2 regions of the Kribbella sp. NPDC056951 genome follow, and region 2 is predicted to be linked to the other one. Evidence: riboswitches for the same ligand, from Rfam matches in the RefSeq annotation. Region 2 holds a riboswitch; the other holds the start of a gene.
What was found. A riboswitch is a leader RNA that binds a small molecule or an ion and turns the genes downstream of it on or off. The one in region 2 is predicted to bind S-adenosylmethionine.
Positions count from the first base shown of each region.

Region 1: it holds a riboswitch for S-adenosylmethionine, as region 2 does, so the genes downstream of both, thrC (threonine synthase) here and ACFTSF_RS40890 (aminotransferase class V-fold PLP-dependent enzyme) in region 2, are expected to answer to the same signal.

Region 1 covers NZ_JBHUQZ010000001.1:1,617,057-1,625,524, reverse strand. Annotated here, with positions in the region: gene ACFTSF_RS07505 (hypothetical protein) at 1-305, shown strand, start outside; gene ACFTSF_RS07500 (alcohol dehydrogenase catalytic domain-containing protein) at 360-1,358, opposite strand; gene ACFTSF_RS07495 (ubiquitin-like small modifier protein 1) at 1,415-1,690, opposite strand; gene thrC (threonine synthase) at 1,687-2,952, opposite strand; SAM riboswitch class I at 2,966-3,109, opposite strand; gene ACFTSF_RS07485 (cation:proton antiporter) at 3,174-4,397, opposite strand; gene ACFTSF_RS07480 (DNA-3-methyladenine glycosylase family protein) at 4,417-5,349, opposite strand; gene ACFTSF_RS07475 (Fic family protein) at 5,388-6,551, opposite strand; gene ACFTSF_RS07470 (hypothetical protein) at 6,655-7,131, shown strand; gene otsB (trehalose-phosphatase) at 7,088-7,921, opposite strand; gene ACFTSF_RS07460 (LytR C-terminal domain-containing protein) at 7,918-8,468, opposite strand, start outside.
Region 2 covers NZ_JBHUQZ010000021.1:9,918-18,385, forward strand. Annotated here, with positions in the region: gene ACFTSF_RS40870 (alkaline phosphatase D family protein) at 1-101, shown strand, start outside; gene ACFTSF_RS40875 (alpha/beta fold hydrolase) at 176-994, opposite strand; gene ACFTSF_RS40880 (TetR family transcriptional regulator) at 1,049-1,603, shown strand; gene ACFTSF_RS40885 (prolyl oligopeptidase family protein) at 1,614-3,665, shown strand; gene ACFTSF_RS40890 (aminotransferase class V-fold PLP-dependent enzyme) at 3,676-5,040, opposite strand; SAM riboswitch class IV at 5,057-5,170, opposite strand; gene ACFTSF_RS40895 (VOC family protein) at 5,268-5,639, shown strand; gene ACFTSF_RS40900 (DinB family protein) at 5,662-6,192, shown strand; gene ACFTSF_RS40905 (DUF6351 family protein) at 6,247-8,337, shown strand; gene ACFTSF_RS40910 (DNA translocase FtsK 4TM domain-containing protein) at 8,418-8,468, shown strand, end outside.

The DNA of each region.
Region 1 (8,468 bases), on a different contig from region 2:
ACGTCGAGATCGTGCTCGAACCCTCCGGCGATCAGCCCACCATCCCCCGCGGCGCCGAAAGCCTCCCCCTGCTGGCCCGCCGCGTAGGCCTCAACCCGGCAACCCTCGCCCGCATGCGCGAACTAACCGCCAAGAACCCCGACGGCCTCACCACCCAAGACGTAGCCGACCACCTGGCAGTCCAACTCCGAACCGCCAGACGCGTCCTCAAACGCCTAGAACGAGCCGGCCTGGCCGACCCCATCGCCACCCAACAACACGGCCGAACCGGCCGCCCGCCCACCATCTACGCCATCCGCCTCTAACCGCCACCCGCCCCCGCCGCCCCTCCTGACCCCAAACGCGAGACGGGGCGTGGGCTAGGGGGTGATGACGGTGACGCCGGCGGGGGTGCCGTTGGTGAGGGCGGCCAGGGCGGCTGGGGTTTCGTCGAGGGTGATGGTGCGGGTGATCAGGGCGGCGGGGTTTAGGTTGCCTTGGGCAACTTGATCGAGCATTTCGGGGTAGGCGTGGGCGGGCATGCCGTGGCTGCCCAGCCATTGGAGTTCCTGGCCGATCAGCCGACTGACATCGAGCTGTACGCCGGACGGCAGCAGCCCGATCTGGACATGCCGACCGCGTGGTCGGAGTACCCGGAGGGCCTGCTGCACGAGGTCGTTCGAGCCAAGCGCGTCGAACGTGACGTGAGCGGTCAGGTCGACTCCGACGGTCGTGGTCAACGTTTCGGCGGCACCGTACTCGACGGCCAACTGAAGCGCGGCCGGGTTCGTGTCGACCGCGACCACCCGCGCACCCGCGGCGGCAGCGATCATCACGGCCGACAGTCCGACCCCGCCGCAGCCGTAGACCACCACGGTCTCGCCGGGCTCGACCTTACCCACCTGCCGAACAGCCCGGTACGACGTCGCAAACCGGCAACCCAGCCCAGCCGCCGTACCGAAGTCGAGCTCGTCCGGCAGCCGCACCAGATTCACCTGCGCGTACGGAATCGCGACGTACTCGGCGAACGAACCCCAGTAGTTGAACCCCGGCTGCAGCTGATTCGGGCACACCTGCTGATTGCCCGCAGCGCACTCCGCACACGAACCACAAGCGCAGATGAACGGCGTCGTCACCCGATCCCCGACCTGCCACCCCTCGACCTCGGCCCCGACAGCCGCTATCGTCCCGGCCAACTCATGCCCAGGCACGTGCGGCAGCACGATGTCCGAGTCGTGCCCCATCCACCCATGCCAGTCACTCCGGCACAGCCCAGTCGCCTCCACCTTCAGCACCACAGCCCCCGCAGCCACCTCCGGCTCCGGAACCTCCCGCACCTCGGGCACCACGCCGTACTTCTCAATCACCACAGCACGCATGGCGTCACCCTACGCAGTGGTGGTTCCGGACGAACGCCCGGAACCACCGCGGAAACTCAGCCGCCGGCTACGGCGGGGATGATCGAGACCTGGCCGCCGTCCTTGATCGCGGTCTGCAGGCCGTCGGCGAAGCGGACGTCGTCGTCGTCGACGTAGACGTTGACGAAGCGGCGCAGTTCGCCGGACTCGTCGAGGACGCGGGACTTGATGCCCGGGTACGACGTGTCGAGCGACTCCAGCACCTCGGTCAGCGTCGCGCCCTCGGCGGACACCTCGGAGACGCCCTGGGTGTAGGGCCGGAGGATGGTCGGGACGCGAACACTCACACTCACTGCAGGCCTGCCTTCACGAAGGCGTCGTACGACGCGGGGATGGTCACCTTCGGGCCGACCCGGTCGGCCACGGCGTCGAGCGTCTTGAGCCCGTCGCCGGAGTTGATGATCACCGTCTCGGCGTCGGGGTCGAGCTGACCGGTCTCGATCAGCTTCTTCAGGGTCGCGACGGTCACCCCGCCGGCGGTCTCGGTGAAGATGCCCTCGGTGCGGGCGAGCAACTGGATGCCGTCGACGACTTCCTCGTCGGAGACATCCTCGATCACACCACCGGTACGGCGGGCGACGTCGAGCACGTACGGTCCGTCGGCCGGGTTACCGATGGCGAGCGACTTCGCGATCGTGTCCGGCTTGACCGGCTTCACGACGTCGTACCCGTCGCGGAAGGCCTGGGCGACCGGCGAGCAGCCGGTGGCCTGGGCGCCGTAGATCTTGTAGTCGGTCGCGTCGACCAGCCCGAGCTTGCCGAGCTCGGTGAAGCCCTTGTCGATCTTGGTCAGCTGCGAACCGGACGCGACCGGGATCACGACCTGCTGCGGGATCCGCCAGCCGAGTTGCTCGGCGATCTCGAAGGCCAGCGTCTTGGAACCCTCGGAGTAGTACGGGCGGACGTTGACGTTGACGAACGCCCAGCCGTCCTCCTCACCGGCGATCTCGGAGGCCAGCTTGTTGACGTCGTCGTAGTTACCGTCGACGGCCACCAGGGTCCCGCCGTACACGGCCGTGGTGATGATCTTGGGCCGCTCGAGGTCCTTCGGGATGAAGACGACCGAGCGGATCCCGGCGCGGGCGGCGGCCGCGGCGACGGCGTTGGCCAGGTTGCCGGTGGAGGGACAGGCGAAGACCTTCATGCCCAGCTCGCGGGTGGCGCTCAACGCGCTCGCCACGACCCGGTCCTTGAAGGAGTGGGTCGGGTTGCCGGAGTCGTCCTTCACCCAGAGCTTGCGCAGCCCGAGCTCGCGGGCCAGGTTCTGTGCGTCGATGAGCCGGGTGTAGCCGGGCTCGGTGTTCGGGAAGCTGGCCACGTCGACGGGGACGGGCAGCAGTGGCTGGTAGCGCCAGATGTTCTTGGGGCCGGCCTCGATCTGTTCGCGGGTGATGGTCGGGAACTCGTACCCGACCTCGAGCGGACCGAAGCACTCCATACAGGCGTAGAACGGGCCGAGCGGCGACTTCGCCCCACAGGCGCGACAGCTCAGGTGCGTACCGTTGCCGAAGGCACCTTCACGGATGGTGTGGGTAGCGGCGGTGGCCAGGCTCATGAGTGAGGTTCCCCTCTCATCTTCCCCGCGGCACCGGATCTCGATGGCGGGACGGATTTGGCACCGTTCCACCGTGAGTGGCCCCAGGGCGGGGTCTCGACGGGGAGGGTTGCCGGGACTTCAACGGGCCGTTTCCCTCAGTCCCTCTGGATGAGCTGCCCCGAGGTTACCCAATCGAGGCCGGATCACACCCTCCGACTTCCAGCATGCGAGACGCCGTCTCACGTACGGCGCTCCAGGAAACGCATCACCGGAGTGGCCGCGACGCCGTGCAGGACGACACTCAGAATGATCGTGAACCCCAGCGTCGCCCACAGCCAGGGCAGCTCCGCACGGAAGTGCATCCCGACCGCCGCGAGGTAGTAGATCGAGGACACGCCACGCACCCCGAACGCCGCTGTAGCCCACGCTTCGGTCCGGCTCAGCCCGCTTCTGACAAGCGACAACCGACCAACAATCGGCCGTACGACGAGCACCAGCAGCACGCCGATCAGCACACCGGACCAGGTGAGCGGCTCGAGCAGTCCGGCGGTCACGGCGACTCCGAGAAGCAGCAGGACACCCCAGGTCAGAATGTGTTCGAGCTCACCGATGAAATCGTGCAACTCGTTGTGGAAGTCGTGGCTGCGCTCGGCCGCTCGCAAGGTGAGGGCCGCCACGAAGACCGCGATGAACCCGTACCCATGGAGTACTTCGGTGAGCCCGTAAACGCCGAGCGTCATGGCCAGCGCGAGAACAGGCTCCCGCGAATCCGCCAGCCGCAGACTGTGCGCCCGGGCCGAGAACGTCATCCGGCCCAGCAACCACCCGGCCCCGAAACCGACCGCGACCCCGATCACCACCTTGCCGATCACGTCCCAGGCGACCCACTCGACCGGCGCGAAACTCTTGGTGGCGAGAAGGACCGCGAGATAGACGAACGGCGCCGCGAGCCCGTCGTTCAGGCCCGCCTCGGAGGTGAGCGCGAACCGTACCTCGTCGTCCTCGTCGACCTCGGCGCCTTCACCGGTGGTCGGCCCGCCGACCTGCACATCCGAGGCCAGTACCGGGTCGGTGGGCGCCAGCACCGCAGCGATCAGCAGCGCGGTGGCCGGTGCGAGGCCGAGCAACCAGCCCACGCCGGTCAACGCCGCGACCCCCGCGGGCATCGCGATGAAGAGCAGCCGCCACGTCACACCCCAATGCAGGAGGCTGATCGGCCGGTCGATCGCCAGACCGACACCCATCAGCGCGATGATCACCGTCAGCTCGGCCAGGTGCTTGGTGAGCTCCGGTTCGGCGATCGGGCTGAGCTGCGCCCGGTCCACGACCAGGCCGAGCAGCATTCCGCCGGCGAGGAACGCGATCGGCGCAGAAACGGCGTACCGGGAGAGCAGTCGCGGCAGCACTGCGCCGAGCAGGAGGGCGAGGCCCGCGACCAGGTACAGCCCGTCCCCATTGATCACCCCCGTCTAGTGCCCCGCGCTACCGCAGACGATGCGTTGCGCCTGGGGTGTGCGTCGGCAGCGCCTTCCGCGGGCCGTAGCGCGGGTGGCCGATCCCGGCCAGCTCCAGCAACCGCTGCACGCGGAACCGATGACCGCGGTACGGCTCGATCAGCTCGGCACACCCGTCGTCGTCGAGCTCCTCGCCGATCAACGCGTACGACACGTTGCGGGACACGTGATAGTCCGCGAACGAGAACGCATCCGCGTCACCATGCGCACGCTGCCGCACCTCGGCCGCCGTCCACACCCCGACCCCGGGCAACGACCGCAGCCGCCGCTCGATCTCGGCCGAGTCGGTCAGCTCCAGCGTCCGCTCCAGCGCCTTCGCCCGGGTCGCCGCCGTCACCACGACCCGCGACCGCCGCCCCTCCACGCCCGCCCGCAACCACTGCCAGGACGGAATCAGCCGCCACTCCTCCGGCGCCGGCGGCACCATCATCCGCCGCCCCTCCGGCCCACCCGGCCCCGGCGCAGGCTCGCCGTACACAGTCAGCAGCTGCCGCCACCCCCGGAACGCTTCCTTCCCCGTCACCACCTGCTCGATCCCCGCGGCCGCCATCGCCTCGAACACCGCCCGAGTCCGCGGCACCCGCAGATGCGGAAACCGCCGCGCCGCCTCCACCAACACCGGATGCACCGCCAACGGCACGAACCCCTCCCAACTGTCCGCCTCCCCCAGCAACTCCGGCACCCCGTCCAGCGCCCACTCCGCCCCAGCCCCCCAAGCCTCCGCCTCAACCTCCAACTGCCGCGGCGTCAGCCGCAACAACACCGGCCCCTCAGGAGTCCGAGTAGCCCGCCAAACAGTCCGCCCGTCATACACGTACGCCGGATCCCCCGGCCCCTTCCGCAAACCACCGATGACCGAGTGCGGATCCACCACCCGCCCCGGCCGCCAAACCCGCATCATCGAACCCACCCGCCAAGTCTTACCCACCCCACCGACAACTAGCGGACCGGCGTCGGGACGGTCGCCAGGCGCTCACGCATCCACGGGTAGGGATCCTCCAACGACTCCCGCGTGGCGAGGACGGTCTGCACGAGGTCGGCGAGCCGGGCGCCCATCACGTAATGCCTGCCCTTGGTCTCGCCGATCGGATGCAGAAGCTTGAGGTCGACCAACTTGCTCAGGTCACGACTCGCCGTACGCTCCTCGATCTCGGCCCGCCGGACATACGTCGAGCGCCGGATGCGGAAACCGAGTGAGGCATCGAACAGCTCGTCGGCGACCCGGTCTGCCAGCCCATACCGTTCGATCAGCTCGTCGAAAGCCAGCCAGAGCTTGCCCGCCTCGCGATATCGCCGGCGTACGGTCTGTGCCTGGATGTGATGCGCGCGCAGATTGAACTTGATCCACAGCGCCGCCGACCGCTCAGGGCGCCAAGCACCGGCGCCGGTCGCGGCCAGCACCCGGTAGTAGTCCTCGGTGTTGCTGCCAAGCCACTCCTCGATGCTCGAGAAGGCCGGCTCCCCGATACCACCGCGGGAAAGTACGAGTGTCTGCAGCGCTCGCGCCATCCGCCCGTTGCCGTCACGGAACGGATGGATCATCACCAGATTCAGATGCGCCATCGCAGCGCCGATCAGGGGATCCACCGTGCGATCCGTCGCCAACTCATCCGTCAGCTCCGCCACCAGAGCCGGCACCTGATCGGCAGGTGGCCCTTCGTAGACGTTCTCGCCAGTGGCCTCGTCATGCACGTACACCGCACCTTGCCGATAGCTACCGGGGCTCTTCGTCAGGTCATGGCTGAGCATCATGAAGTGCATCCCCCGCACCGCGGACACATCGATCCGGAAGTCCGCATCCTGTGCCATCGCCAGCACATACCCGAGCGCCTGCCGATAGCCGCGAATCTCAGCGAAGGTGCGCTCGTCGGCACTCAGTGCCTCCTCGTCGTCCAGTGCCGCCGCCGCGTCGTCCAGCTTCACCTCGTAGCCCTCAATGCTGTTCGAGCCCTGGATAGCCCTGGCCAGCATGCTGCGCCGCAGTCCGCCGGCCCAGCGTCGCGGCACCCGCAGCACGTCGGCGAGTTCGGCCCGGAGCGCGTAGATCCGCTCCAGAACCGGCTGGTCCTCGAGATCTGGCTCGGGCGTCTGGTAGAGGCTCATCTCACCCTGTCCTAATGTCACTATTCTTAGGACATCCTATCGTGGATGTCTCAAGAATCGCGACATAGAGACATCGAGGCGACCGCATCCGATACTGAGCCGTATGACTGGGTGGCAGTGGGTGAAGTTGGTGGGGAACTTTGTCAATCTGTCCACGCTGGCCGGGTTCGTGGTGGCGAGGATCGGGCGGGCTCGGGTGACGCGGGGGCCGCGGGGGTTGTTCTTTGCCAACGGGTACCGGGTGGGGTTTCCGGTGGCGGGGGCGTTCACGATCGGGAACGTGGTGCTGAGCAAGCATGAGGTGTCGTACTTCGCGGACGAGCTGCTGGTGAAGCATGAGGAGCGGCACTCGTGGCAGTACTTCTGCTTGCTGGGGTTGCCGATGTTGCCCTTGTACGTCGTGGGCGTGGTCGTCTCGTGGTTGCTGACCGGGGATCCGGCGTCGCGGAATCCGTTCGAGCGGATGGCCAGTCTGAAGGACGGCGGTTATGTGGAGCGGCCGGTGCAGCCGATCGGGCGGACGGTGGCGCAGGCGGTCAGCGCGCTGCGATCGCGTCCGAAAGGGCGGTCAGGACGGTAACCACACCGGTGGGGTCGTCGACGACGATGTCGGCGGCTTCGATCAGCTCGGTGGCGCCGGAGGAGCGAGTGGCGAGCAGTACGGCGTTCAGACCGGTTCTGCGGCCTTCTTCGACTGCTCGGAACGCGGCCAGGTCGCCAAGGTCGTCACCCGCGTAGAGGATCGACTGTGCGCCGGTCGACTCGAGTAGGCGGCGCAGGGCGACGCCCTTGTCGATTCCGGGTGGGCGGAGCTCCAGAACCAGGTTGCCGGGCTCAAGGCGGAGCTGGGTCGCATCGGCCAACTCGGTGAGCGGCGTACGGAGTCGGGCGAACGCACCGGCCGGATCGGTCACGCGGCGCGTGTGGACGGCCAGAGAGCTCTCTTTGTCCTCCACGAAGGCATCTGGCACACCGGCGACGCTCAGGAGCTCAGGAAGCCGCTCACGCGCCACAGCGACACCCGGCGGGACCGGGTCGCTGGTGATCTTGCCGGTGGACGCCTCCCACTGCTCCAGGCCGTAGTGACCCAGTACGACGAGGCTGCCGAGCCCCGGGTGTCCCGTGACGCCGGTCAGCTCCGTGGCGACCAGTGCGGGTCGACCGGTCACGATGGCCACCTGGCACACCGAGCGGGCCAGCCGGGCCAGTGCGTCGAGTGCACCGTCGACAGGACGTGCCCTGGCCGGGTCCTCGACCAACGGGGACAGGACGCCGTCGAAATCAGTAGCGATCACCGCACTGGCCGGGTCGGCGACGATCGCCTGCCAGCCTGCGTGACCGAGGTCGGTCTGGATGACCGGCGTACTCATCCGGTGTAGTCCGAGGTCAGGATCACCGTCAGGCGGTCCTTCTTCATGTTGTCCAGCGCCGGCTTGGTCCGCCCGATACCCAGGTCGCGGGCGAGCTGGTTGGCCGCCTGCACCATCCCCGGCGGGTAGTAGACCGTCGTCTCGACGATCTTGCCGTGCCAGTTGTCCACACCGGACACCGTCCAGCCGGACTGCCGCGCACGCCCGGCGATCTGCTCGGCGAAGCCCTTGCGCGGGGTGTTGTTGTAGATCTCAGCAGCCGGGCGCGCAGCCGTCGGAATCGTCGTCGGCTTGGTAGCCGGCGGCTGCGTGGGCTCAGTCTTGGGCGGCGCAGTGGTCGGCACGGTCGTCGGTGCGGTCGTCGGCGCGGTCGTCGGCGCCGTGGTGGGCTTCCGGGGCGGCACGCTGGCCACGATGGTCGACGGTCCACCGGACGGCTTGGCCGACGGCTTCGGCGAGCTGCTGCCCTTCGGCTCGTCGGCAGTGCTGTCGTGCCCACGCGTACCGAACAGCACGAGCAGGCCGCCGACCACAGCAACGACGGCAA
Region 2 (8,468 bases):
ACGTGGAGATCGATCCGCGCACCGGAGTCTTCACCGCGTCACTGCGGGACCTGTTCGGCAAGGTCCTCTGGAGCAAAGACATCAATCCGGCCCGCCGTTAGGGCCCCCGTCGTACCCACTCGCCCCCGGCGCCTGTGCGGGATGCCGCCCACCGGGGGCGGTGGGTACGACGCGATTACCGTCCGAAGAACTCCAGTGCGTGCTCGACCACCGCATCCGGCCGGTCGTCGACCAGGAAGTGCGACGCGCCCGCAATCTCCTGGCTACCGGGGCCGGCCCGCACCACGCGGTCCTCGGCACCGATCAGCACCCTCGTCGGCGTCGTGAGCTGCTCAGCGCGGTACTCACCGCGCATCATCCGCATCCCCTCGGGCTGAATGAACTTCCGGTACAACAACGACCCCGCCACGGCACGCTCCGGCTCCTGGAACTGGCTGGCGAACAACTCGACCAAGTCCTCGGGCATATCGACCGAGTGCCCGCGCAGCATCGTCTTGGCCAGTCCGGTACGGCGTAGTGCCCACGGACCGAGTCCCGGCCACGGAAGCACCAGGTTGAACCACCCGTGCCGCAGCGCCCTCCCGAACATCGCTGCGTCAGGCTTCGCGCCCAGCGGCGGGATCGCCAGCATCAGGTGATCCTGCACTCGCTCCGGATGCCGCAGGCAGAGCAGCGTTCCAAGAATCCCGGACCAGTCGTGCGTGAGCAGGTGCACCCGGTCGAGCTCCAACGCATCGAGCAGTCCGGTGAGGTCACCGAGCAGCGACTCGCGGTCGTAGCCGGTGGCCGGAGCGCTCGACTGCCCGAACCCGCGCAGGTCAGGACAGATCACCCGGTAGTGCTCGGCCAGTGCGGGGAGGACGTCACGCCACTCCCACCAGTGCTGCGGAAAACCATGCAGCAGTACGACGGGCTCGCCGGTCCCCGCCTCCGTCACGTGTAACCGCACGCCGGACAACTCGACGAAGCGGTGACTCACCCCCTGAAGTTCCATCTTTCGACCGTACTACGAACGTAGTACGGCGTCTACTACGTTTATAGTGACCGGGTGGAATCACCGCGCACCCGGGCGCTCCAGGCCGCTGTCGAGCTGCTCGGCACCGAAGGGCTCCGATCGCTGACCCATGCCCGGGTCGACGACCGGGCCGGGCTGCCGAAGGGGTCGACCTCGAACTACTTCCGCAGCCGGGCCGCACTGATGTCCGGTGTGGTCGACTGGCTCGCGGAGGCCGACCGGCAGGCAGCCGGGCCGGGCGGGTTCCGTCCGGCAACAGCGGCGGAGTTTGTGGATGCCATGTGCGGACTGTTCGATCTCATCACCCGAGTGAATCGCGTGCAGACCACTGCGCGGCTGATCCTGTTTCTGGAGGGCAGCCACGACCCGGTACTGCGAGAAGCGTTGTCCCGCGGGCACGCTGCGTTGAAGGCCGGCGCCGCCGAGGCGCTCGCGGCTCTGGGGGCCACCGACCCGGAGGTGGCAGCGCACACGATGGCTGCGGTGTCCGAGGGGCTGATCCTGCATCGGATCGCTCGGCACGACGACGTGGACCCGCGGCCGACGTTCGAGCTAATTGCCCGGGCAGTGATTCCGGTCGCCGGTTAGGTTTGTCCCCATGACCTACCCGGAGACCCGCCGCGACGATGTGGTCGAAACCCTGCACGGGCACGCGATCGCCGACCCCTACCGCTGGCTGGAAGACCCTGACGCCGCCGTGACCCAGGACTGGGTCAACCGGCAGAACGAGTACACCCAGGCCGAGCTGGCGGGCTATCCGGAGCGGGAGTGGTTCCAGACCACGCTGTCCGCGATCCTGGCGCGTCCGCGCGCCGGAGTGCCGGCCAAGAAGAGCGGTTGGTACTTCGTCGGTCGCAACGACGGCACGCAGGCGCAGGACGTCGTGTACGTCGCGGAGTCGCTCGACGAACTGCTGGATCGCGGCCGGGTGCTGATCGACCCGAACAAGCTGTCCGAAGACGGCACCGACTCACTGGGGACGTTCACAGTGAGTCCGGACGGCAAGTACTTCGCGTACGGCATCAACGAGAGCGGTAGCGACTGGACGACGTTCCGGCTGCTCGACATCGCCACTGGGGACCCGGTGGACGACTTGGTGACGGAGGCCAAGTTCTGCGAGGCCACCTGGCTGCCGGACAGTTCGGCGTACCTGTACCTGCACTACCCGTCGAGTGGGCGCACTGAGGGCACGGAGACGAAGACGCTGACCGGTGGTCAGCTCAAACTGCACCGCGTGGGTACGCCGCAGTCCGACGACGAACTGGTTCTCGCGTTCCCCGAGGACGACCGCCTGTTCATCTCGCCGGAGGTGTCCGACGACGACAGGTATGTCGTCGTGCACATCAACGCGGGCACTGACCCGGCGTCCCGGCTGTGGGTCTACCCGATCACCACAGACGGCCTCGGTGAGCCGATCAAGGTCGTCGACGAGCTGGTCGACGAGATCTTCTTCATCCGGATGGCCGGCGACCAGCTGGTGCTGCAGACCGACCGCGACGCGTCCCGCGGCCGCGTGGTGCTCTCCTCCCTGGACGGCACCTTCTCCGACCTCATCCCGGAGGGGCCTGACGCACTGCAGGCCGTTCGCGGTACAGCGTCTGGACTGGCGACCATCACGCTGGTCGACGCGCAGCCCGTGCTGACCCTCTACGCACTCGACGGTTCCGGTGCGCGAGTGGTCGACGTACAGGGTGGTGGCGTGCTCGCTCTGAACGGCAGCACCAAGCACGACGAGCTCTTCATCGGTTTGTCGACCACCACTGACCCGACGGTCTCGTACGTCGTCTCTGCGTCGACCGGTGAGGCGCGTGCGCTGCCGGAGCTGGTTCGGGGCACGAGCGGCTACAAGTCGCCCGAGGTCACAGTGGTGCGAGAGAAGGCCGGCGATGTGCCGTACTTCCTGATCACCCGTTCCGACCTGGACTTCACCACACCGCGCCCGACCATGCTCTACGGGTACGGCGGCTTCCGCATCTCGATCCTGGCCGACTACAAGCCAGGCTGGCCGGCCTGGCTCGAAGCCGGGGGAGTGCTGGCGATCGCCAACCTGCGGGGCGGCGGTGAGTACGGCAGCGATTGGCATGACGCCGGGCGGCTCAAGAACAAGCAGCAGGTGTTCGACGATTTCATTGCCGTCGCGGAACATCTGCGGGACCAGGGCGTGACCACTCCGGCCCAGCTGGCCATTCATGGCCGCAGCAACGGCGGACTGCTTGTCGGAGCCGCCATGACACAGCGGCCCGACCTCTTCAAGGTCGCGCTGCCGGGAGTCGGCGTACTGGACATGCTGCGGTTCCACCTGTTCACGGTGGGTGCCGCCTGGGCGTCCGACTTCGGGCATCCGGACAACCCGGAGCAGTTCGAGGACCTGCTGGCCTACTCGCCACTACATCGAGTGCAGGACGGTACGGCGTACCCGGCCACGCTGGTGGTCACCGGTGACCACGATGACCGGGTAGTCCCCTTGCACAGTCACAAGTTCATCGCTGCGTTGCAGCATGCCCAGTCCGCGTCCGCACCCGTCTTGACCCGAGTGGAGGTCAACACCGGTCACGGCTTCGGAAAACCCGCCGCCATGATCGCGGCGGAGTGGGCGGACCTACTGGCGTTCGCTGCTCACCATGTAGGCCTGGAGACTCCTGAGCAGTAGGAGCTTGGCTTTACCAGATGCGGGGCGCGTGGAGGTCGCGAGGGTCCTCGACCGGCTGACAGCCGTGGTCGGTGTCCTCGTACTCCGCGCGCAGCCCGTTGGTGGCCAGTGAGCGCACTGCGCCGACCAGCCGGTCCACGTGCTCGCGGGTCGTGCCAAGACCGAGGCTGGCGCGCACCGCCGTACCGTGCTCGGGTGCGTCGGCCAGGAGGTGGCCGACCAGCGGGTGGGCGCAGAACTTGCCGTCACGGACGCCGATGCCGTACTCCGCGCTGAGTGCTGCGGAGACGAGCGTCGAGCTCAGACCCTTGATGGTGAAGCAGACCGTGCCGACGCGGTCGGCCTCGGCGCCGAAGATCGAGTACGTCGTGACGTCGGCGATCTGCGCGAGGCCAGTGCGGAGTCGGGCGAGCAGGCTGCGCTCGTGCTGCTCGATCGCGTCGCGGTTGCGGCTGATGGTCGCGCAGGCCGAGGCCAGCGCGATTGCGCCGATGACGTTGGGGGAGCCACCCTCATGACGGGACGGGCCGGTCGCCCAGACCACACCGTCGCCGGTGACCGCGGTCGTCGCGCCCCCGCCGTACAGGTAGGGGTCGGCGGCGTCGAGCCAGTCCGCGCGGCCGATGAGCGCACCGGCGCCGTACGGGGCGTAGAGCTTGTGGCCGGACAGTGCGACCCAGTCGACGTCCAGCTCGGCGATGTCGACGACGCGGTGGGGTGCCAGCTGTGCGGCGTCCAAGCAGATGCGCGCGCCGTGCGCCTTGGCGACCGCAGCGAGCTCGGCGATCGGGAAGATCTCACCGGTCACGTTCGATGCGCCCGTGACGACAACCAGCCGCGGGCCCTCCGGAGCGCTCCTCAGTGCATCGGCCACGGCCGTTACGGCCGCGCTGGCCGAAGCCGGTGCAGCGAGCCGGACCGTGCGCTCCTCGCCCCACGGCAGCAGCGCCGCGTGGTGCTCGGACTCGAAGACGATCACCGTCGCGTCGGCCGGGACGGCGTGCGCGAGCAGGTTCAGGGCGTCGGTGGTTTGCCGAGTGAAGATCACCTGGTCGTCGTTGCGAGCGCCGACGAAGCTGTGTACCTCGGCGCGGGCCCGCTCGTACCACTGGGTGGTGATCCGGGAGGCGTAGCCGTTGCCGCGGTGCACCGACGCGTACGACGGCAGGGCTGCCTCGACACTGGCGCGCACCGACTCCAGACACGGCGCGCTGGCACCATGGTCGAAGTTCGCGTAGTCCGTCACGCGACCGTCGGCCAGCGGGACCAGCAGGTCCGCACCGACAGTGGCGGGGATGGTGCCGTTCGTCAGCCGGGTGACCGCCGCACGCGGGGTGGTGGTGCTGGCCGGCTCGAGGATGGAGAGGATCGACATGGCTTCGCTCCCGGGAAGTCCGCACTTGCCGAACGGGGTATCCGCACGGCCTGGTCTTCACCCGGGGCACCCCACCGCGGAGGAGGGTTGCCGGCCAGCGAGCCGGGGCTTGACGCTGGCGCTCATGACCTGCCGAGAACGGTAACGAACCGGCCACGAGGACGCCAGCCCTAATCTCATGTGATGAGATAGACAAACACATCGTGGGACGGGAAGGCGGCGCGACGATGATCGGACGGCTGCACCACTTGGCCATCGACTGCCCGGATCCGCTCCGGCTGGCGGAGTTCTACGCCGAGCTCCTCGGCAAGCCGATCACCTATCGCAGCGACGACTGGGTGGTGGTCGCGGACAACGACCACACCTCCGGCCTGGCCTTCCAGCGCGCATCCGACTATCGCCCGCCGCAGTGGCCGGACCCCGCGCATCCACAGCAGATGCACTTCGACGTCATGGTCGACGACCTCGAGGAAGCCGGTGCGGCCGTCGTCGCGCTGGGCGCCCGTCAAGTGGTGGGCAGCGTGTTCGAGGACCCGGCGGGTCACCCGTTCTGCCTCATCCCGAGGCCGGGCTGGGCACCGCCGATTCGCGACCGCTGAGGTGGGCGTGTTGGATGGCGGGATGACGACGATCGCGGCGTGGACCGCACCTGATGTCGAGCGGCCCGACGGTTCGCTGACCGCGCCGGAAGGTGAGCTGCTGCGTGGGTATCTCGACTTCTACCGCAGCACGCTGCTCTACAAGTGCGCCGGGCTGACCGCCGAGCAGCTCGCCACCCGGCCCTCGCCGCCGTCGAACCTGTCGCTGCTCGGGCTGATCCGGCACCTGACCAAGGTCGAGCGGATCTGGTTCCGGATTCACTTCGCGTCCGGCGAGAAGGCCGAGCCGCTGTTCGCGCCCGAGCTGGGCAAGGACGCCGACTTCGAGCTGATCGATCCGGCCGACGCCGAGGCGGCGTACGACGGCTTGGTCGCCGAATGGAAGTTGTCCGACGAAGCGGCGGCCGGCCGCTCGTTCGACGAGCGCTTCGTCTTCAACGGCACGGAGTCGACGCTCCGGATGATCTACATCCACCTGGTCGGGGAATACGCCCGGCACTGCGGACACGCTGACCTGCTGCGGGAACAACTCGACGGCACCACCGGAGCCTGATCGATCTGGTAACAAGCCTTCCGATGGACCGGGCCTTGTGGTCAACTTCCTGCCATGAAGCGTCCGGCCGCCCTCGTCGCGCTGATCTTCGCGGTGCTCACCGCGTTGCTCGTCGCGCCCGCGAGTGCGGCGTACGGCGTCCGGATCGAGGTGCTGTCGTCTCCGCGGCCGGACTTCGTCAGCGACGGTAATGCGCTGATCGGCATCACCGGGCAGAACCTCGAGAACCTCGTCGTCGAATTGAACGGCCGCGATGTCAGTGATGCCTTCACCCGAACCGCGGATCGGCTGATCGGCCTGGTTCGCGGGCTGGTGATCGGCCGGAACACGCTCACCGCGGGCGAGGCTCGACTCGGCATCACGAACTATCCGCGCTCCGGCCCGATGCTGGCGGGACCGCACGAAACGCCGTACATCTGCGGGACGGCCGGTTTCACGACGCTCGCGAAGGTCAAGCTCGGTCCGGCGACCGGGCCGAACTGCTCGGTGCCGACCCGGGTCGACTACCTGTACCGCTCGACGATCGACCGGTCGCTGAAGGTGCTGCCGGCAACGAAACCCGATGACTTGGCCACGACGACCACGTCGGATGGCCGGCGGGTGCCGTACATCGTTCGCGTCGAGACTGGTGTGATCAACCGGTCGATCTATGAGTACGCCGTACTGCACGACCGCACGGAAGGTGCGCCGAGCGTGCAGCGGCCACCGTCGGCCTGGAACGGCCGGCTGGTCTACAGCTTCGGCGGCGGTTGCCCCGGCGGCTGGTACCAGCAGGGGAGCAACACCGGCGGGATCAACGACGACGTCCTCCTGGGACGCGGGTACGCCGTTGCCTCGTCGAGCCTGAACGTGTTCGGGGTGAACTGCAACGGGGTGCTCGCGGCCGAGACGATGACGATGACCCGCGAGCACATCGCCGAGACCATCGGCGTACCGCGGCAGACGATCGGCTGGGGCTGCTCGGGCGGTTCGTACCAGGTCTTCCAGATCGCCGACAACTATCCGGGGCTGCTGGACGGGATCGTCGCGGCGTGCGTGTTCCCCGAGGTCGGGTTCGCGACGCTGCACACGATCACCGACGCGCTGCTGCTGGATCACTACTTCCGGTCGGCCGACGGCTGGACCGACACCGCGAAGCGGGCGGTGGCCGGGTTCGGCAAGATCGAGACGATCGCCAACCTGGCCGCCGGCGGCCGCCGGATCGACCCGCGGGTCTATTGCCCTGAGCAACTACCTGTGGAGCAGCGGTACGACCCTTCGACGAACCCGGGTGGTGCTCGGTGTGACGTCTACGACCACCAGGTCAACATCTGGGGCAAGGACGCTGCCGGTGCGGTCCGGCGGCCGCTCGACAACGTCGGGATCCAGTACGGCCTGGCGGCGCTGAACGCGGGCAAGATCACCGCCGCCCAGTTCGTCGACCTGAACCGCGCGATCGGTGGCTTCGACGCCGACGCCAACTTCGTCCCCGGTCGCACGGTGGCCGATCCGGTGGCGACCGAGACGGCGTACCGGACCGGGCAGTTGATCAACGGCGGCGGGGGACTGGCGAGCACCCCGATCATCGACTATCGGCAGTACCTGGACGAGTTGCCGAACGGCGATATCCATCTGATGTTCCACTCGTTTTCGCTGCGCGAGCGACTGGTGAAGGCGAACGGCGACGCGGACAACCAGGTGATGCTGGTGCAGTCCAGCGACGCGCAGGGCGGCTTCAGTACCGGCAACCCGGTTGTCCTGTCCGCGCTGAAGGCACTGGATCAGTGGATGGATGCCGTGGACGCCGACACCGGTCCCGGCTCGTCGCACAGCCGCCTGATCCGCAACAAGCCGTCGTCGCTCGACGAGGCGTGCTGGACTCCGCAGGGCGTGAAGATCGTCGAGAAGCAGGTCAACGGCATCGGTACGACGCGGTGCAACACGCTCTATCCGGTCTGGCCCGCGCCACGCCAGGTAGCAGGGGCCTCCGTCGCCAACGACATCATCAAGTGTCGCCTGCGTCCGCTGTCACCGGCTGACTACCAGGCCGACTTCACACCGGCCCAGTGGACCGCGCTCCGACAGGCCTTTCCGCAGGGTGTCTGTGACTGGACGGCACCAGGTGACGGTCAGCAGCGTCCGACTGAGGCGTGGCCCGTCTTCTGAGTCGTGACGCTACGGATGGGGCAGCGTGATCGGCGTGTGACACGTGGGACTCGAGTGGTATTGGAGGTAGCCTGCTAAACATGGCGACCCGCACGTCTTCCCCGGCGCGGGCGCAGAAGTCGGCAGCGAAA